DNA from 4 places in the Bacillus xiamenensis genome. Region 2 is predicted to be linked to each of the others. Evidence: riboswitches for the same ligand, from Rfam matches in the RefSeq annotation. Region 2 holds a riboswitch; each other region holds the start of a gene.

Region 1 (5,193 bases), 790 kb from region 2:
CTTGGAGAAGATGGTAAACAGCATACGCTGAAAGTCAATTGTCATACAGGAAAAATCATCAAGCACGAAACAGCAAAAAAAGAAAAAGCAATTAACAAGCAAACCGCTCAAAAGATTGCTTTGAAAAATTGCTCAGGTGTCATTCAGTCATTAGAAATGCAAAAAGAGGATCAGACCTATGTTTACGTCATTAAGCTACTAGGTGACGATGGTAAACAACATGTTGAAAAAATCAACTGTCAAAATGGAAAGGTAATCTCACACCAAACTGGCAGTCAAACGATCAGTATTTCGAAATCAAAAGCAGAAACGATTGCACTTTCTAAAACAAAAGGTGCTATTCAATCGGTACAATTAAAAAAGGATACAGATGAATATGTTTATGTGATAAAAGTATTGGGTGAGGATGGAAAAGCTTACACGTATCATATCAATTGTGAAAAGGGTCAAGTAATGAAACAAAAAGTGTCTGCAAAAGCAGAGGGAATTACAAAACAACATGCTAAAGAGATTGCCTTAAAAAATTGCACAGGCGTAGTCAAAGATATGCAATTAAAGAAAGAAGGCAATATAACAATGTATGTCATCAAAGTCGTTGATCAGTCTCAAAAAGAGCAAACAGTGAAAATCAATGCAAATACAGGGAAAGTCTGCTCATAATCAAACATTTCGGCACATTTCATTTCTTATTCATGACAGTTCCAAAACAACCTAAAAACACGCAAATCTTGCTCCTGATAGTCATTGACTATCAGGTTTTTTTATCATTCGATTTCTTTTTGATCACGATATCAAATTTAAAATATTCAAAAAATGATTGACAATGATGGAACATCACATTAAAGTTAAGAAGACATTTCAACTAAAACAAACTTCATAACACATCTCTTATCAAGAGAGGCAGAGGGACTGGCCCTATGACGCCCGGCAACCGTTTCTATTATTCAAGAAATTGGTGCTAATTCCTGCAAAGCTGTTACAGCTTTGACAGATAAGAGAGGAAGACTTCCCGATACATGTTTCATGCAACGGTGATCAAGCCTCTCTTTACAAGAGAGGCTTTTTTGTTTCTTTTGAAGAAACAAATGATTGGTTGACAGGCATTTTCCCACTTTTTACCCTAGTTTTCTGATGTGAAAACTAAAATAATTGAAGGAGGAACAACAATGAAACGTAAATATTGGACATCATCCCTTGTATTATTGACGATCCTGACAGTTCTATTATCTGGCTGCGGTACGGGATCGAGCGCAGGCTCAAAAGCCAATGCAAACGAAAAGGTATCCTTTGACAATGTACCGAAGCGCTTTGCAAAGGGGCAGGGAGCAAAAATTAAAGTCATCCGCAAAATTGGCGGGGACGATCATACGGCTCAATTTTTAGCAGGGACAAAGGCAGAAGGTGAAGCGCTGGGCTTTACAGTGGACGTCTACACGGCAAATGGTGATACAGCAAAGTTCCATGATGCCATTTCTCAGGCACTAGAAGAAAACTATGATGGCTTTATCATCTCGCATGGGGATGATGAGGCGACAGTCGCTGATGTGAAGAAGATCACAGCGAAAGGCATCCCAGTTGTGGCGTTTGATTCGAACCCGAAGCTAAAGGACATCAAAGGAGTCACCGTGACATCTCAAGATGATGAACAATTAGCGAAAAAATCATTAGACGCGCTCGTGGCTGATTTTAAAGGAAAAGCAAACATTGCGTACCTTTGGGTAGACGGGTTCCCGCCGATGGTGAGACGAAACAAGGTGTACCAAGAAACGCTCAAACAACATACAGGGATCAAGGAGCTTGACCGATTTGGCGTTGCTTCCTCTGATACGTCTGTTCAAACACAAAATGCAGTAGCGGCGATGCTGAATAAGTATCCAAAGGGCAAGCTTGATGCGATTTTTGCCACATGGGATGCATTTGCCATCGGTGCGGCAAGAGCTTTAAAGGAAGCAGGAAGAACAGAAGTGAAAATTTACGGTATTGATGTGTCTAATGCCGATCTGCAAGAAATGACTTCGGAAAACAGTCCGTGGAAGTACACAGCAGCGGTCGATCCGAAGCTCATCGGGGCAGTCGACGTGAGGATTCTTGCGAAGAAAATAGCTGGCGAGAAAACGCCATCTTCCTATGACCTTGAGGCCTCCCTCATTTCACAAAAGCAACTTCAACAAGCAGGAAAGGCCATCAATATGGTCAATCTTGCAGAGGAAGTAAAAGGGTTCGGTTCATCGACTGCCTTTGAAGAAGATTGGATGAAGACCTTGAAGAAGCATTATGCAAAATAACCCGCGTGCACTCTCTTTCAATAGAGGGTGTTTCGTTTTTCAAATGACGATCAGTAGAGAAGGAGGACACCTATGACATCGCCACTTGTTTGTATGAAGAACATTTCGATTGAATTTCCAGGGGTCAAAGCGCTGGATCAAGTGAATTTCACATTAAAAAGAGGAACGGTCCATGCCCTTATTGGGGCGAACGGTGCTGGGAAGTCCACGTTAATGAAGGTTCTCTCTGGTGCTCATTCGCATTTTGAAGGAACCATCCACATCAATGGCGAGGCGGCAGCGATTCAAACACCGAAGGATGCGGCCTCATATGGTGTGCAGACAGTCCATCAAGAAGTGGATACAGCCCTCGTTCCCTATTTAAGTGTTGGTGAAAATATGATGATACATGAGATTGAGAAAAAACCATTTGTCCGCTGGAAAGAGCTTCATCGCAAGGCAGCTCAACTATTAAAAGAGATGGACATTGACATCTCCACGAAGCGTCTTGTGAGTGACCTGACACTGGCAGAAAAACAGATGGTGCTCATTGCCAAAGCTGTTTCTATCAAATGCAGCATTTTAATTTTAGATGAACCAACGGCTCCACTCAGTCATGCGGAAACAAGCAAATTATTCTCAATGATTCAGCAATTGAAACAGAAAGGCACGGGCATCATTTTTATCTCGCACCGCATGCCAGAAATTTTCAACATTTGCGATGAATTGACTGTGATGAGGAATGGAACCGATGTGGCGGTACACCTTGTCAAAGAGACCGATCCAAAGCAGGTCATTGAAGAAATGTTAGGTGCACCATTAGAGGAGCAATTCCCGCCCCGTACACCTTTGAAGGATGCACCGATTGTGCTTGACGTGAAAGAGTTGCATGACCAGCATAAATTGAACAACATTCACCTCCATGTGAAAAAAGGGGAAATCCTCGGGATCGCAGGACTAGTCGGCGCTGGTAAAACGGAACTGTGCAAAGCCCTGTTCGGTGCTTCAGAAAAAAAGACAGGCACTGTGGCACTTCATGGTCAAACCATTCACATCCAATCGCCTCATCAGGCCGTGAGAGCTGGAATTGCCCTTGTGCCGGAAGAGCGGAGAAAAGAAGGGATTCTCACAGAAGAGACCGTGGGATGGAACTTAACAGCTGCAAGCCTCCGTTCGTTTGCAAGGATGTTCAGCTTCTTACATCGTTCTAAGGAAAGGCAGGCAGCAAGTGAAATCGTCAAACGGCTAGGTGTCAAAACACCTTCTCTGGAAGCGAAGGTGAAGCATCTATCTGGCGGCAATCAGCAAAAGATTGCAATTGGAAAATGGCTACTGGCTGAGGCGGATGTGTACCTCTTTGATGAACCAACCAAAGGCGTAGACGTTGGAGCGAAAAAAGACATTTTCACTCTTATTGCAGAGCTTGCTGCCCGTGGAAAATCCGTTATTTATGCCTCAAGTGAACTGTCGGAAATCGCAGGGATCGCAGATCGAGTATACGTCCTATACGATGGCAGCATTGCCCGGGAAATGACTGCACCAACGACAGAAGAAGAGCTTTTATATCATTCAACAGGAGGACAATCATGAGTGAGCGACAAATTTCAGCCCCTGTTCAGCAAATCAAAAAACAGCGGCCAACATTTCACCTGTTTGATTTCTTTTATCAATATGGCACCATTTTAACAATCGTCGTATTGATTGTTGTATTTGCGACAGCGAATCCAGCATTTTTACAGTCAGGTAATATCATCAATATTTTACGATCCATCTCCATTGTGACCATCATTGCGGTGGGATTAACCATCTCATTAGCAGTGAATGGCTTTGATTTATCCGTAGGATCGGTTGCAACGTTATCGAATGCGATTGTGATTTCTATGTTTGTATGGTTCTCGCAAAACCCACTGATTGCGATCCTTTCTGCGCTAGCGGCTTCCCTTATTGTCGGCTTGCTGAATGCCTGGATGATTGTCAAAATGAAGATCCCAGATATGCTCATGACATTAGCCATGATGTTTATCATTCAAGGGCTGGCACAAACCTATACGAAAGGGGCAACCATTTCTGAAAATATGGTGATGCCGGATGGCACGTTCTCAACTGGTACCATCCCTGCCTTTTTCAGCAAAATCGGGCAGGTGCCCTATATCATTATGATTATGGCAGCCATCGTGTTGTTTGCGCATGTTTTCATGACCTACACAAAGCACGGGCGATTGATGTATATCATCGGTGGAAATAAAGAGGCGGCCCGATTATCTGGCATACATGTGAACAAATACAAAATCGCAGCATACCTTCTGTCTGCTTTATTTGCTGCAATCGGTGGTATCGTGCTCGCTTCAAGGGTCATGACAGCAGAAATTAATGCTGGTACGCCTTATTTAATGGATGGCGTTGCTGCTGCATTTATCGGTTTTTCGGTCATGGGAGCAGGTAAACCAAACGCATTTGGTACATTTATTGGTGCGGTGCTCATCGGTATTTTGCAAAATGGTCTTGTGATGATGTCTGTCCCTTATTACGCGATGGATATTGTAAAAGGATCTGTGCTGGCACTTGCATTAGCGCTGACTTATTACAAACAGCGGGGCTAAGATGTATTTTTTTAAAACCATTCGAGTCCTTTCTCCGTCTAGTAAACGGAAAGCGGTGTAACAGCTGTTTGCCAAAAGGAGATGACAAAGAGAAATGAATATGTCAGCAACTCATGTAGAAGATTTGAAAAGTGTCATGGAAGACTGGAAAAATGAATTATTAGTATATAAATTTGCATTAGATGAAATGGATACAAAGTTTTCGATCATTAGTCAGGAATATAATTTAATCCATGGACACAATCCAATAGAGCATACAAAATCACGCATCAAATCCTTTGAAAGCATCGTGAACAAACTAGCAAGGAAAGGGTGCGACATCACCACAC
Region 2 (5,193 bases):
ATTGCATTCAACGAATTAAAAAAGCTGAGGGAATGATCCCCTCAGCTTTTGTCTTTTGATTAGACGAGTGGTCCGCCTTTTGCTTCGATGTCACTTGCTGCATGGCTGAATTTTTTGAAATTCTTTTTAAATTCGTTTGCAAGGAAGTAGGCTTTTTCTCGGTAAGCCTCTTGATCAGCCCATGTTTTAGCAGGCTGAAGGACTTCATCTGGCACCCCTGGAATATGAAGCGGGATGTGTAATCCAAAGATGTCGTCAGTGATTATTTCAGCATTGTCAAGATCGCCTTCGATGGCTGCCTGCACCATCGCTCTTGTATGAGCCAGGTTCATTCGTTTGCCCGTACCATAGCCGCCGCCAGTCCAGCCTGTGTTCACAAGGAATACTTTTGCGCCATGCTCATCAATTTTTTTGCCAAGCATTTCAGCATAGATGTGAGCAGGAAGTGGCAAGAACGGTGAACCGAAGCAAGTAGAGAATGTCGTTTCTGGTGATGTCACACCGCGCTCAGTTCCTGCTAATTTACTTGTGTAGCCGCTAAGGAAGTGATACATGGCCTGTTCTTTCGTTAAACGGCTGATTGGAGGTAAAACACCAAAAGCATCCGCTGTTAAAAAGACGATGGCAGATGGATGACCTGCGATACTTGGTTTCACGATGTTATCAATCATTTCGATTGGGTAAGCCGCCCGTGTATTTTCAGTAAAGAATGTGTCATCATAATCCGCTTCACGTGTTTCTTCATCCAGCACCACGTTTTCAAGCACGGATCCGAAGCTGATGGCTTTGTAAATTTGCGGCTCTTTTTCCTCACTTAAGTTCACACATTTCGCATAGCATCCGCCCTCAATATTGAAGACACCAGTGCTAGACCAGCCGTGTTCATCGTCTCCAATCAGCTTGCGGCTTGCACTTGCAGAAAGCGTCGTTTTCCCAGTCCCTGAAAGGCCGAAAAATAATGCGACATCGCCTTCTTGACCAACGTTAGCTGAGCAGTGCATGGATAAAATATCTTGTTCAGGGAGAAGGTAGTTCATGACAGAGAAAATGGATTTCTTCATCTCTCCTGCATACTCTGTTCCACCGATCAGAATTGTACGCTTTTCAAAAGAAACGATAATAAACGTTTCAGAGTTTGTGCCATCTGTTTCAGGATCTGCTTTAAAGTGAGGAGCAGATAAGATGGTAAAAGGCTTTTCATTTGATGATGGTGTTGATCCGTCAGGTCTAATGAATAGCTGCTTTGCAAAGAGATTGTGCCATGCGAATTCGTTTACCACTGTAATGGGTATACGGTATCTTTCGTCAGCACCCGCAAATCCTTCAAAGACAAATAGTTCATCACGTTCTTTTAAGTATGACACAACTTTTGTATATAAACGATCAAATGCGTCTTTTGAGATCGGCTGATTCACTGTGCCCCAATCAATGTTATGCGCAGAGCTTTCTTCTTTTACAATAAATTTATCTTTAGGCGAACGTCCAGTGTAGGCACCAGTTGTCGCGCGGACAGCACCTGTTGAAGTTAAAACGCCTTCATGACGTGCCAAAATCTTTTCAACAAGTTTCGGAACAGATAAATTTTGGTGCGTATTTTCTAATGAGAGCAATGACTGCAAATCTTCTTTTAAATCCACTGAGTTCATAAAAAACCCTTCCTTTACCGTTGAATTTGTTTTTGTTTCGATTAGTATAACACATTGATAATAATAGTCTATACTATTTAAATATTTTTGTGTGTGTTTTTTCATTTCTGCTATGAAAATATGCTTTTTGGTGATGTGAAAGATGAGGTAAAAAAAGAGGGGAGATAATTCCTATGAAGCATTGACATGACGCAAGGGTTTAAGATAAGATATCTTATTGAACGGATACTCTTATCCCGAGCTGGTGGAGGGACAGGCCCGACGAAGCCCAGCAACCGGTTTCTTATGAAAAAGGCATGAACATGCTGAGAAACCAAGGTGCTAACCTGATGCAAGGTACAAAAACACCTTGAGCGATAAGAGTGAAAGGCATGCGATCTCAGACCCTTTCCTCGCAATGAAGGAAATGGTTTTTTTATTTTTGGGATATCATATGAACAAATTGCCAATAACATCTCTAATATAAACGTTTTGAAATATAAGAGGGAACGAGTTCCGTATCATATTGGAGGCCTCATCTTGGGATGGTGTGGTCTTGTACAGGAGGAAATAGCCATTATGAGTCAAAATCGTCGTTTATTTACTTCAGAATCAGTGACCGAAGGACATCCGGATAAAATCTGTGATCAAATTTCAGACAGCATTTTGGATGAAATTTTAAAGAAAGATCCTAATGCACGTGTTGCCTGTGAAACTTCTGTAACAACCGGTCTCGTATTAGTAAGCGGTGAGATTACAACGTCTACTTATGTCGACATTCCAAAGACAGTACGTGACACGATTAAGGAAATTGGCTATACACGTGCGAAATATGGGTTTGATGCGGAAACATGCGCGGTTCTTACATCAATTGATGAACAGTCTGCTGATATTGCACAAGGTGTAGACCAAGCGCTTGAAGCACGTGAAGGTACAATGACTGAAGAAGAACTTGATGCAATCGGTGCAGGTGACCAAGGCCTTATGTTTGGTTTTGCAAACAACGAAACAGAAGAGCTGATGCCGCTGCCGATTTCACTAGCGCATAAATTATCTCGTCGTTTAACAGAAGTACGCAAGAATGAAACACTTGCATACCTTCGTCCTGACGGAAAAACACAAGTAACCGTTGAATATGATGAACAAAACAAACCGGTTCGTATTGACACAGTCGTTATTTCTACACAGCATGCACCAGAAGTGACGCTTGAACAAATTCAAAGCGACTTAAAAGAGCATGTCATTCGTCCTGTCGTTCCAAGTGAACTTATTGATGAAGAGACAAAGTACTTCATTAACCCAACAGGCCGTTTCGTGATTGGTGGACCTCAAGGGGATGCTGGTTTAACTGGACGTAAAATTATTGTTGATACGTACGGAGGCTATGCTCGTCACGGAGGCGGTGCTTTCTCTGGGAAGGATGCAACGAAGGTTGACCGTTCAGCAGCATATGCGGCTCGCTATGTAGCGAAAAACATCGTAGCAGCAGGTCTTGCAGATTCTTGTGAAGTACAGCTTGCTTATGCAATTGGTGTTGCACAGCCAGTCTCAATTTCAATTGATACGTTTGGAACAGGAAAAGCGTCTGAAGAAAAATTAATTGAAGTGGTTCGTGCAAACTTTGATCTTCGTCCGGCCGGCATTATTAAAATGCTTGACTTGCGTCGTCCAATCTATAAACAAACAGCTGCATACGGACACTTTGGCCGTCATGACTTGGATCTTCCATGGGAAAAAACAGATAAAGCCGACTTGCTTCGTCAGGAAGCCTTAGGACAATAACAACATACAAAACCGCTTATTTTAAGCGGTTTTCCTTTTGATTAAAAAAATTCTACAAAAAGCTAAAAATGTGAAACGAAATTAGACAAAATACGGTCTAATTATAGGTCTACTTTTAAGAAATAACATAACGTGGAGGCAATAATATGTGTGGGTTTGTTGGTGTATTTAATCACCGTCCATTGTCCGAAACTACTGAGCAGGAAGAGTTAATTAAACAAATGAATCGTCTCATCGTTCATCGTGGTCCGGATGATGAGGGTTACTTTCATGATGAGCATGTAGGATTTGGATTTAGACGTTTAAGTATTATAGATGTGGAGCACGGAAAGCAGCCGCTTTCTTATGAAAATGAAAAATATTGGATTATTTTCAATGGAGAAATTTATAACTATGTGGAGCTGAAGGAAGAGCTTGTGAAAAAAGGCTATACGTTCAGCACAGATTCTGATACGGAAGTACTTCTTGCCACATATTGTCACTATAAAGAAGAAGCAGCATCTAAGCTTCGCGGAATGTTTGCCTTTTTAATTTGGGATAAAGAAGCGCAGTTATTATACGGCGCAAGAGATCCTTTTGGAATTAAACCGCTCTATTTTACACAAATGGATGAGCAAGTGTACTTTGCTTCTGAACGCAAAAGCTTAATGGCTGTGAAGGAGGACATCCTATTTGATGAGACCGCTTTGCAGCAATATATGTCCTTCCAGTTCGTTCCTGAGCCAAATACACTTGATCAAAAGGTGCACAAAGTGGAGCCGGGTCACCAGTTTACACTGCGCCCTGGCCAAGACATTGAATTTAAGACATACTGGAAAGTCCAATTCAAGCCTGAACAAACACAAGAGCAGAAACTAATCGAAGAAGTACGTGATGCCATCTATGATTCTGTAAAAGTACACATGAGAAGTGATGTGCCTGTTGGTTCATTCCTATCAGGCGGGATTGATTCTTCTTTCATCGTGTCGGTCGCAAAGGAATTTCATCCTGAGCTGAAGACATTCTCTGTTGGCTTCCAGCAGGACGGTTTCAGTGAAGTGGATGTGGCAAAGGAGACAGCTGATAAGCTGGGCTTACAAAACTTTAGCGCTGTCATTTCCCCTGAGGAATATATGAACGAGCTTCCGAAGATCGTCTGGCATTTAGATGATCCTTTGGCTGATCCAGCGGCGATTCCATTGTATTTCGTGGCAAAAGAAGCGAAAAAACAAGTGACAGTTGTTCTTTCTGGTGAAGGAGCAGACGAGCTGTTCGGTGGATATAATATTTATCGTGAGCCTCTTTCTTTAAAGCCATTCGAATCGGTTCCAACCATGTTGAAAAAGTTTCTTCTTCGTCTGGCTCGTATCATGCCAGAAGGAATGAAAGGGAAGAGCTTTATCGTTCGGGGCTGTACGCCGTTAGAGGAACGCTATATTGGTAATGCGAAAATCTTTGAAGAGCCAGTGAAGAAAAACCTCTTAAAACAGTATGATCCGAACATCACGTATCGTGACGTAACGAAAACATACTTCGAGGAAAGTGCAGGCTACAGTGATATTAACAAAATGCAATATGTTGATATTCATACGTGGATGCGCGGGGATATCTTGCTGAAAGCAGATAAGATGACGATGGCGAACTCTCTAGAGCTTCGTGTCCCATTCCTTGATAAGGTTGTATTTGAAGCGGCTTCTAAAATTCCAGAAGAGCTGAAAACAAAAGATGGCACAACGAAATATCTGTTGCGTAAAGCAGCAGAAGGCATTGTACCAGACCATGTGTTGAATCGTAAAAAGCTAGGATT
Region 3 (5,193 bases), 1.5 Mb from region 2:
AGTGGTAATTGAATGCCAGTAGCATGAAAGGCTTCCTGAATGCCTTTGAATCCAGCTTTTACATTGAGCATATCTTGACTTGTTTCTAAAAGAAGAGCATCACATTTCCCATCAATCAGGGCGCGTGCCTGTTCTTCATAGTTTGCGACGAGCTCTTCAAACGATGTGCCGCCTGTTACGGATAATGTTTTTGTTGTGGGTCCCATTGCGCCTACAACAAAACGCGGCCACTCCGGTGTGGACAAACGGTCTGCCTCGCGCTTTGCCAATTGAGCAGCCTTTATGTTGAGTTCATAGGCGAGATGACCAAGGCCATATTCATCGAGAACAAGCTTCGTCGCGCCGAATGTATTCGTTTCGATTAAATCTGCACTGGCCTCAAGATATTGCCGGTGGATCGATGAGATCAGATGAGGGGCTGTGACATTCAAATATTCGTTACAGCCCTCATACTCTTCTCCGCCAAAGTCATCTGCTGTGAGATCGGCGTTTTGAATCATTGTGCCCATTGCACCATCAAGGACGAGGATGCGTTTCTGGAGCTGTTCAGTGATAGTTGACATGTGCGTTTGTCTCCTTTTCTTTCTGATGAATGTAAGTTGTGAGTTCTGCTGTTAAATCTGATCGAAGGAAAGGGGTAATTAAATAGATGCCATTAAACAATTCACAGGCTGTATCTAATAAAGACCGAGCAATCGCTAAGCCTTCAGTTCGCTGCTTTTCTTTATCTTCGCCTGCCTTCGCCATAATCTCACGAATCGAGTCAGACAATTTGATGCCCGGAATCTCATGATGAATAAACTCTGCATTTCGGCTGCTTGTCAGCGGCATAATGCCGATATAAATCGGTTTATCCAAATGACGGCTTTCCTCATGAATTTTCACAAGCTGTTCTTCAGAATAAACAGGCTGTGAAATGAAATAATCAGCACCGTATTCTATTTTTTTCTCAAGACGTTTGACCGCCTTATCAATATGACGGACATTCGGGTTAAATGCGCCAGCCACTGAAAAATTGGTCTTTTTGCCGAGCGGCTTTCCAGAAAAAGAAAGTCCTTCGTTAAATTGTTTGATCAGACGAATCAAATCAAAGGAGGTTAAATCATAAACAGATGTTGCCCCCGGGAAGTCACCGATTTTAGATGGATCGCCTGTAATGGCTAATATATCGGTTAGACCGAGTGTATCAAGTCCCATCAAATGGGATTGAAGTCCAATCAAATTACGATCACGGCACGTGATATGGACAAGTGAACGCATATCAAGCTGCTGTTTCAATAAAGCGCCACAAGCGACATTGCTAATACGGGGCGTAGCAAGAGAATTATCAGCCAGCGTGAGGGCATCAATGCCCACACTTTTTAATTCGTTCGCTGCAACAAGGAATTTTTCAAAGTTGAGCTTTTTCGGCGGGTCCAGCTCGACGATAATTGATCGTTTTTTCACAGCCAGCTCATCAAGTCCAGGCTCTGTGCGCTGGTCTTGGATCGAAATCATTTCTTCTTTTAACACTTTCACTTCTTTTTCGGTGATCGGTGCTAAATCTTTGACCGCTTCAGCCATGGCGCTAATATGCTGAGGCATTGTTCCGCAACAGCCGCCGATGATTCGTGCACCCTGATTTCTAAACTCAAGTGCACTTTTTCTGAAATAATCATTATCTGTATCATAGACGAGTCTGCCTTCCTCAAAGGAGGGAAGACTGCTATTAGGATAGACAGATAAATACGAATTTTCCAAAATTGGAACGCCTTCGAGTGCCTGAATCATATGATAAGGGCCCAGCCTGCAATTAATACCGACGACATCAGCGCCTAGTGCGGATAATTCGGATAAACCGTCTTTTAGCGGTGTGCCGTCCTGCAGAACACCTTGCTCATGCATGGAGACATTCATAACAATTGGGAGAGCCGTTTCTTTGCGTGCAATTTGGAGAACAGCTTTTGCTTCTTCAATGTCGTAATACGTTTCTAGCAATAATCCGTCAGGCTGTTCATTTAAGAGGATGTACAGCTGCTCTCTAAAGCTCCGTTTAATCTCGTCTAAAGAGTAGGCGTTTTTGTTAAATGTTCGGATACCGCCAATCGTTCCGAGGACATAAGCTGAGCCGGCGGCTGCTTTTGCAATTTGTACCGCTTTTGTATTGATGCGTTTTGTTTCTTCTTCTAGGCCGTAGCGGGATAGTTTAATATAATTCGCGCCGTATGTGTTCGTTTGAATGATGTCCGCCCCAGCCTGCACATACGCCTCATGTACTCTTTTCACTTCATCTTCTTTCGATAAATTTAATTCTTCAAAGCAGCGGTCGATGCCGTAAGAGTATAAAAGTGTTCCCATTGCACCGTCAGCAATTAATACGCGGTTTTGTAAGTCTTGTAATAGGCCCATTGGTTTCCTCCTTATTTTTATGTAACAAAAAAAGCCTTCTGATAAGAAGAAGACTTTTTGGTTTTATTGAAATTCTTCTTCTCATCTACCAAGCAGTTGCTTGCTGGATTTAGCACCTTGGTCATAGAAACATACATTTCTACTACACCGGTTGCTGAGGCTTCACAGGGCCAGTCCCTCTGCCTCTCTTGATAAGAAAGCGATATGAACATGTCAATGAGTTGAGCTTCCATCAACTGTATCGAAAAAATAGGAAATAATCAATGGGAAATTTAAAATTTATCGAAAATTTATAAATTGGACATCAATCGGCAAATCAGCTTTGCGTATGAGAGACATGACCTCTTGTAAATCATCTTTATTTTTCCCTGTTACACGCACTTGGTCATCCTGAAATTGAGATTTCACTTTGATGCCGGACTGCTTAATCAATGCATTGATTTTTTTTGCATTGTCTTTATCAATCCCGCTAATCAGCTTTGCCCGCTGGCGTACGGTTCCCCCTAGGGCGTGTTCGGTTTTTCCGTAGTCGATGTTTTTAGTCGGGACATTGCTTTTAATCAGCTTGGTCACTAGTACATCTTTTAGCTGCTCAAGCTTGAAATCATCATCAGAGATGAGAACGAGCTCTTCTTTTTCTAACGAAATATCACTTTTACTTCCTTTAAAATCATACCGGTTTTTAATTTCTTTCAGCGCTGCTTGAATGGCGTTTTGCACCTCTGGCAGCTCCACCTTTGATACAATATCAAATGAACTTTCTTTTGCCATCACACATGACCTCCAAGTATGGGATATTGCGTCTATCTTATCATGCCAATAGGGGAAGAAGAAACTTTATCGAATAGCGTTCAGCTGTATTGCGGTATAAATTAAGTGCAGTTTGTCCACTTTAGCTAACAGAACTAGAGATGTTCATGTTGACAGAAGTATAGTAGAATAAAGTGAATCAAAAGATGAACGAACGCTCTTTTAAGGGCAGATAGGAAGGAAGAGAACATGAGACCAGGTGAGCAATTGACCTTGCAAATAGAGAACGAGATGGAATACGGCTACTTTTTAACAGATGGCGAGGATTCTGTCCTCCTGCACCGCAGTGAAATGACAGAGGATATCGAAGATCGTGATGAAGTAGAGGTCTACTTATATGTAGATCATGAGGAAAGACTGGCAGCTACGATGAAAATTCCTACAATTAATGCCCATACATATGGCTGGGTAGAAGTTGTAGACGTGGTGGAAGATATGGGGGCATTTGTCGATGTAGGACTGTCAAAGGATGCACTTGTTGCAACTGAACACCTTCCGCCTTTTGAGGAAGCGTGGCCGAAAAAAGGAGACAAACTATATTGTATGCTGAAAGTGACAAGCTACGGTAGAATGTTCGCAAAGCCAGCCACTGAAGACGTGATCAGCGAATTGTTTACTGAGGCGCCAGATACCTTAATGAACAAAGAGATCACTGGAACGATTTATCGCTTAATTGCAACAGGTTCCTTCATGCTGACAGATACAGGGATAAGAGGGTTTATCCACCGCACTGAGCGGAAAGAAGAGCCAAGATTAGGATCGACCGTTACGGGGCGCGTGATTGCAGTGAAAGAGGACGGGACTGTCAATGTGTCACTGCTTCCTAGAAAGCAGGATGCATTATCTGCTGATGCAGAAGAAATTTTGACCTATATGAGAACAAGAAATGGTGCAATGCCTTATTGGGATAAAAGTGACCCAGAAGATATTCGTGAAAGATTCCAAATGAGTAAGGCAGCCTTTAAACGAGCATTAGGACATCTGATGAAAAATGACCAAGTTTACCAAAAAGAAGGCTGGACATATGAGAAAAAGTGAGCAATTGCTCGCTTTTTTTATTTTTGTCATAAATAATGGGTTTTTTCAGTGAAAAAAGTCATAAAAAAAGTTGAAAAACCTTCACTTGATCATTGAAACAAAGCCTATCAAATCCGATAAGAAAGGGGTAAGGATGATAAAAGGAGTGTGTGTTTGGATGAAAGTGAAGATTTCATTACTTCTGATGGCAGCCATGATCATGGTACTTGCCTCATGTAGCAATCAACAGGGAGGACCACCACAATCAAATGCGAAGCAGATTGGCGTCATGCTGACAGACGATGGTCTTGGTGATCAATCATTTAACGATTCATCATTTAAAGGGTTAGAAAAAGCACGTGACGAGCTTGGCATTGAATTTGATTATAGAGAAATTGCAGAAACCAAAACATATGAAAAAGGGCTAACAGAGCTTGTGAAAGATGGAAATGACCTGATCATTGGTGTAGGGTTCAGTATGCAAGAAGACCTAGAAAAGGTAGCAAAAAAATATCCGAAAAAGCAATTTTTGCTCATTGATGCTGTGTCTGATCTGAAAAATGTCACATCAGTGACCTTTAAAGAAGAGCAGGGCAGCTATTTAGCGGGAGCACTTGCTGCTATGACGACAAAAAGTGATGTCATTGGGTTCGTTGGCGGCGTCGATGCAGATGTGATCCACCGGTTTGAAAAAGGATATCAAAAAGGCGCAAAATCTGTGAATCCAAACATCAAGATCTTAACCACCTATGCCGGCACATTTAGTGATGCAGACAAAGGCAGTAAAATAGCAAAAGAAATGATCAATAAGAAAGCAGACGTTTTATATGCAGCAGCCGGCTTTACGGGTGTTGGTGTATTAAAAGAAGCGCAAACGCAAGGCAAATATGCAATTGGCGTAGACAGCGATCAATACTATACGGCTGAAAAAGCCGTTATTTCATCTATGGTCAAAAAAGTCGATGAAGTGGTTTATCA
Region 4 (5,193 bases), 1.3 Mb from region 2:
ACGTTCTTCAATCGGAATATCTGCCCCGTCCAGTGTCGACACATCAAAGGTCGAAAGAGGTGCTGCCACAAAAAATGGAATTTGAAAGTGTTTAGCCAAAACAGCTAGACCTAGCGTTCCAATTTTATTTGCTGTATCACCATTTCTAGCGATTCGATCTGCCCCAACAATGACAGCAGAAATTTGTTTTTCTTTCATCGTATGGGCGGCCATGTTATCTGTGATGAGTGTCACATCTACACCGCCCTGCATCAATTCCCATGTCGTCAGGCGAGCGCCTTGAAGGACAGGGCGTGTTTCACATGCATAAATGTGAAGGTCGAGGTTTTTCTTTTTGGCTAAATAAAAGGGAGCAAGCGCTGTTCCGTACCGGCTCGTTGCAATGGAGCCTGCGTTACAAATGGTCATAATTCGATCACCAGATTTAAAGAGCTGGAGAGCATTTTGACCGATTTGACGGCATGTTTCTTCATCTTCGATTTGAATTTGAATGGCTTCATGGACAAGGTCTGTTTTGGCAGCATTCACCGAAGCAGCACGTTCAATACGCTGAAAAAGCCGTTCTAATGCCCAGGCGAGGTTCACAGCGGTTGGACGGGCACTGTTTAAATATTCTTTTAGACGGGCGACTTCTTGTTTAAACACATCAATGTCCTCTGTATCAATCTCTTGGGCACTAAGCGCCAGCCCAAATGCCGCTGTAATGCCTATAGCAGGTGCTCCGCGTACTTTTAACGTCACAATTGCATCATACACATCTTCTTTTGTATATAAATGCTCAAACACGGTTTCAGCCGGTAATTTTTGCTGATTCAAAATGTTGATACGGTTTTCTTCCCATTCGACGGAACGGGGAACTTCAAATTCTTTAGACAAAACTCGTCACTCCTTTACAGTTTGCTGGAATAATGCGACGAGGTCAGACGCTGTTTCCACTGCATGATATTGTTTGATGAATGTTTTTCCGAGCGTAATTGCTACTTTTTTCTGATGAAGCCTTCTCGAATGTGATGGAATTGCATCAAGATCAGCCGCATTAGCAAGACCGATGGTTCGGCGAACAAGCTCACAGCCGGCAAAGCCTGCCGCTTCTTTTAAAATACGCTCTAAGGTTGCTTCCAAAAAGCTGTCCGATACACTATACGCTTCAATGCTGTCTTCTTTCCAGGCTTTTGTGAATACTTCTTTGAATGTTGCCCACACATTGACGACATGGTCAAAAAGATGCTGCTGCATCTGTTCATTCTCATGAGATAAAGCATTTATGAAGAGATTGGCTATAAAGTGACCGATATCGAATCCAAATGGACCGTAAAAAGCGAATTCTGGATCAATGATTTTCGTTTCCGTTTCGTTTGCAAAAATACTTCCTGAATGAAGATCGCCATGAACCAGTGTTTCAGCCGATGTTAAGAAGATATGCTTTAGCTCTGCTGCTTTTGCTTGCAGTTCAAGGTCAGCCCACAGCGCTTTTGCCTCTTCTTTTAATTCCTCTTCGAAGTCATTTGTTTCACTATCAAAGAAAGGATCTGTGAAGACGAGTTTTTCTGTGATGTCACAGAGATCAGGGTTCGTAAACTGCTTCACGAATTGTTTTTTAATTTTAGGATTTGTGGCAAAGTCAGATGTGTAAAATAACGTTTTGCCTAAAAATTCACCGACATGATCTGATAAATACGGATAATGTTTTCCGGCAATTAGCCCTTTTCTGACGATTTCAAGGTGTGATAGATCCTCCATTGCTGTCACCGCAAGAGCTGTATCTGAATAATAGACTTCTGGTACAAGGTGCGGTACATATTCTGACTGCTTGATGAGTGCTGCACTTTCGATTCTTGCGCGGTCTAATGTGAGAGGCCAGCTTTCCCCAACGACCTTTGCATAGGGAAGAGCTTGCTTAATAATCAGCCCTTTTTCGCGTTTGTGATCAAAAATATGAAAGACGTAATTTAAATTCCCGTCACCGATTTCGGTACATGTCAAATGACTGCTTTCTTGGATTAATCCAAGTCTAATGGCCAGTGCGACTGCCGAACTCTCTGTTAATTCTTCATATGATGCCGTAAGTGTAACCAATTGCTTCCCCTCCAAATCATATAAAAAAGCCTCTTTCTCCTGAGAGAAAGAGGCTTGATCGCGTGTATGCTCGAAGCCTCTCTTATCTCTCAGCACATACGTCTGATGGAATTAGCACCGTGCCCTATAAGACAATTGTCTTGGCGCTGTACTTGCTGCGCCCCACTTCACAGTGGTATTAACGGTCGGTTGCTGTTGGGGTCAAAAGGCCAAATCCCTCGCCCAACTCTCGATAAGAGAAATCAATATGTAATTGTTTCATGTCTGCATGCATTTCTTAATTTAAGATATTATCAGAGCCACGCATCACATGTCAATCTTTTTTCAAAATTGCTTTACAATTCATAAAACAATCCATTACAGTGATTGTATTGTCACGTAACTTGAATAGAAGGTGAAGAAATGGAATTCCAGCAATCAGATGTATTGAAACAATTACCGAAACAGTTTTTTGCGTCGCTTGTTCAAAAAGTGCAGAAAAAAGTGAAGGAAGGGGCAGATGTCATTAATTTAGGCCAGGGAAATCCTGATCAGCCCACCCCGCCGCATATTGTAAAAGCGATGCAAGAAGCGGTAGCAAAGCCCGAAAATCATCAATATTCCTCATTTCGCGGAACGGCAAAACTAAAAAAGGCAGCCGCAGTTTTTTACGAAAGAGAATATGGCGTCTCACTTGATCCGAAGACGGAAATTGCCATCTTATTTGGGGGGAAAGCGGGACTAGTCGAGCTACCGCAATGCTTACTTAATCCAGGTGATACGCTGCTTGTCCCAGATCCAGGTTATCCTGATTACTGGTCGGGTGCCGTGCTTGCTGGAGCTCACATGGTGACCATGCCGCTTCTTGAAAAAAATAATTTTTTACCTGACTACAATCGACTGTCTGAGGATGATAAGAAAAAGGCAAAATTGATGTACTTAAATTACCCAAATAATCCTACTGGTGCGACTGCAAGCCGGACTTTTTTTGAGGAAACTGTTACGTTTGCGAATGAACACAAAATGTGTGTTGTGCATGATTTTGCTTATGGAGGCATTGGATTTGACGGCGAAAAGCCGATCAGCTTTCTGCAAATAGATGGGGCGAAAGAGACTGGCATTGAAATTTACACATTGTCCAAAACGTATAATATGGCCGGCTGGAGAGTCGGTTTTGCAGTAGGGAATGCCTCTGTCATCGAAGCCATTGAGCTTTATCAGGATCATCTGTTTGTGTCGCTGTTTAAAGCGACTCAAGATGCTGCGGCGGAAGCACTTTTAAGCGATCAAACGTGTGTACGGGTGCAAAATGACCGGTACGAAAAAAGGCGGAACACTTGGATTCATGCATGTAAAGAGATTGGATGGGACGTAAGCGCACCAAAGGGATCATTTTTTGCCTGGTTAAAGGTGCCTGAAGGGTATACATCTGAAACCTTTTCTGATGTATTATTAGAGAAAGCACATGTTGTCGTTGCGCCGGGAAATGGCTTTGGCGCTCACGGTGAAGGCTATGTCAGAGTCGGTCTTTTAACAAGTGAGGAGCGGTTAAAAGAAGCCGCTGAACGCATCGCTGCATTGCAGCTGTTTGAAAAAAAGCCATTGACAACGTAAAAAAATGGTGCGATAATTCAGGCAATATTTAAGAAAATTGAATATTCTTATCAAGAGTAGGCAGAGGGACTAGCCCAATGAAGCCCGGCAACCGACTTCCATGAAGCACGGTGCTAATTCTTGCAGCAAGCGCTGAGAGATAAGATTCGGATGAATGAGACGAAACCTCTTTAATGCGCTGACAAAGCACTTAAAGAGGTTTTTTTACTGACCATATACAGGACGCAATCGAAAGGGGATTCCTAGTGAGTGAATTACTGGCAACATACGTATTAACACATCGAGCGGATGAACAAATAGACCGAAAAGCGGAGCAGATCGCACTTGGATTAACGGTCGGATCATGGACGGACTTGCCGCAGCTCAAAAAGGAGCAGCTGAAGAAACATAAAGGCCGCGTGGTGAGCGTAAAGGAAAAGGCTGCCGCAGTTGATGGCTTGTATCAATCAGAGGTGACAATTGCTTATCCTGAGGCTAACTTTTCAGCTGATCTACCCGCCGTTTTAACGACGATTTTCGGAAAGCTTTCACTAGATGGGAAAGTAAAGCTTGTTGACATCGCATTTTCAGAAGGGTTTAAAAGAAGTCTGCCTGGACCGGCATTTGGAATTGAGGGGATACGAAAGAAGGTAAATGTGTTTGATCGACCGCTGTTGATGAGTATTTTTAAAGGCGTGATCGGCCGTGATATGGCGGATTTAAAAGAACAGCTCCGTTTACAGGCTTTAGGTGGTGTTGACTTCATCAAAGATGACGAGATTTTATTTGAAAGTCCATTAGCCCCCTTTGAAGACCGAATCAAAGAAGGAAAAAAGATATTAAAAGAAACATATGAACAGACAGGACATCGCACGCTGTACGCAGTTAATTTAACTGGCAGAACCTTTGACCTGAAAGATCGAGCAAGAAAGGCAGCTGAACTCGGAGCTGATGCGCTTTTATTCAACGTCTTTGCCTATGGACTTGATGTGATGCAAAGCTTAGCTGAGGACCCAGAGATTCCATTGCCGATCATGGCACATCCAGCAGTGAGCGGCGCATTTACATCTTCTCCTGATTATGGATTCTCGCATTCTCTTCTTTTAGGCAAATTAAATCGTTATGCTGGCGCTGATTTAAGTCTTTTTCCCTCTCCTTATGGGTCAGTTGCACTTCCGAAAAATGATGCCCATGGTATCTATGAAGCTTGCGTGAAAGAAGATGCGGTTCAAAAAACGTTCCCTGTCCCATCAGCAGGCATTCATCCTGGAATGGTTCCGGTATTGATCAAAGATTTTGGACGCGATCATGTGATTAACGCAGGTGGAGGAATTCACGGACATCCGCGGGGAGCCATCGGCGGCGGAAAGGCATTTCGCTCTATCATAGATGCGGTGATCAAAGAAGAATCCATCCAAGAACAAGCATCATCTTGCCAAGACTTAAAAGCAGCACTTGATCTTTGGGGAAGGGTAGCAGAATAAATGAAAAAACCAATTGTATGTTGTGATTTTGATGGAACGATTACGAAAAATGATAATATCA

Evidence for each region. Region 2 has a riboswitch for S-adenosylmethionine ahead of metK (methionine adenosyltransferase). Riboswitches for the same ligand answer to the same signal wherever they lie in the genome.
Region 1: another riboswitch for S-adenosylmethionine. It lies ahead of BK049_RS09455 (sugar ABC transporter substrate-binding protein); the one in region 2 lies ahead of metK (methionine adenosyltransferase).
Region 3: another riboswitch for S-adenosylmethionine. It lies ahead of BK049_RS02765 (bifunctional homocysteine S-methyltransferase/methylenetetrahydrofolate reductase); the one in region 2 lies ahead of metK (methionine adenosyltransferase).
Region 4: another riboswitch for S-adenosylmethionine. It lies ahead of mtnK (S-methyl-5-thioribose kinase); the one in region 2 lies ahead of metK (methionine adenosyltransferase).

Annotation. Positions count from the first base shown of each region.
Region 1 covers NZ_CP017786.1:1,873,819-1,879,011, forward strand. The annotation lists gene BK049_RS09450 (PepSY domain-containing protein) at 1-660, shown strand, start outside; SAM riboswitch class I at 886-998, shown strand; gene BK049_RS09455 (sugar ABC transporter substrate-binding protein) at 1,167-2,285, shown strand; gene BK049_RS09460 (sugar ABC transporter ATP-binding protein) at 2,358-3,854, shown strand; gene BK049_RS09465 (ABC transporter permease) at 3,851-4,864, shown strand; gene ywaC (GTP pyrophosphokinase YwaC) at 4,959-5,193, shown strand, end outside.
Region 2 covers NZ_CP017786.1:2,662,958-2,668,150, forward strand. The annotation lists gene BK049_RS13595 (DUF2584 domain-containing protein) at 1-19, shown strand, start outside; gene pckA (phosphoenolpyruvate carboxykinase (ATP)) at 60-1,646, opposite strand; SAM riboswitch class I at 1,875-2,009, shown strand; gene metK (methionine adenosyltransferase) at 2,205-3,407, shown strand; gene asnB (asparagine synthase (glutamine-hydrolyzing)) at 3,554-5,193, shown strand, end outside.
Region 3 covers NZ_CP017786.1:545,261-550,453, reverse strand. The annotation lists gene metH (methionine synthase) at 1-563, opposite strand, end outside; gene BK049_RS02765 (bifunctional homocysteine S-methyltransferase/methylenetetrahydrofolate reductase) at 547-2,388, opposite strand; SAM riboswitch class I at 2,467-2,586, opposite strand; gene BK049_RS02760 (YajQ family cyclic di-GMP-binding protein) at 2,668-3,159, opposite strand; gene BK049_RS02755 (CvfB family protein) at 3,388-4,236, shown strand; gene BK049_RS02750 (BMP family lipoprotein) at 4,394-5,193, shown strand, end outside.
Region 4 covers NZ_CP017786.1:365,297-370,489, reverse strand. The annotation lists gene mtnA (S-methyl-5-thioribose-1-phosphate isomerase) at 1-876, opposite strand, end outside; gene mtnK (S-methyl-5-thioribose kinase) at 883-2,076, opposite strand; SAM riboswitch class I at 2,157-2,314, opposite strand; gene BK049_RS01800 (pyridoxal phosphate-dependent aminotransferase) at 2,479-3,669, shown strand; SAM riboswitch class I at 3,714-3,815, shown strand; gene mtnW (2,3-diketo-5-methylthiopentyl-1-phosphate enolase) at 3,915-5,132, shown strand; gene BK049_RS01790 (2-hydroxy-3-keto-5-methylthiopentenyl-1-phosphate phosphatase) at 5,133-5,193, shown strand, end outside.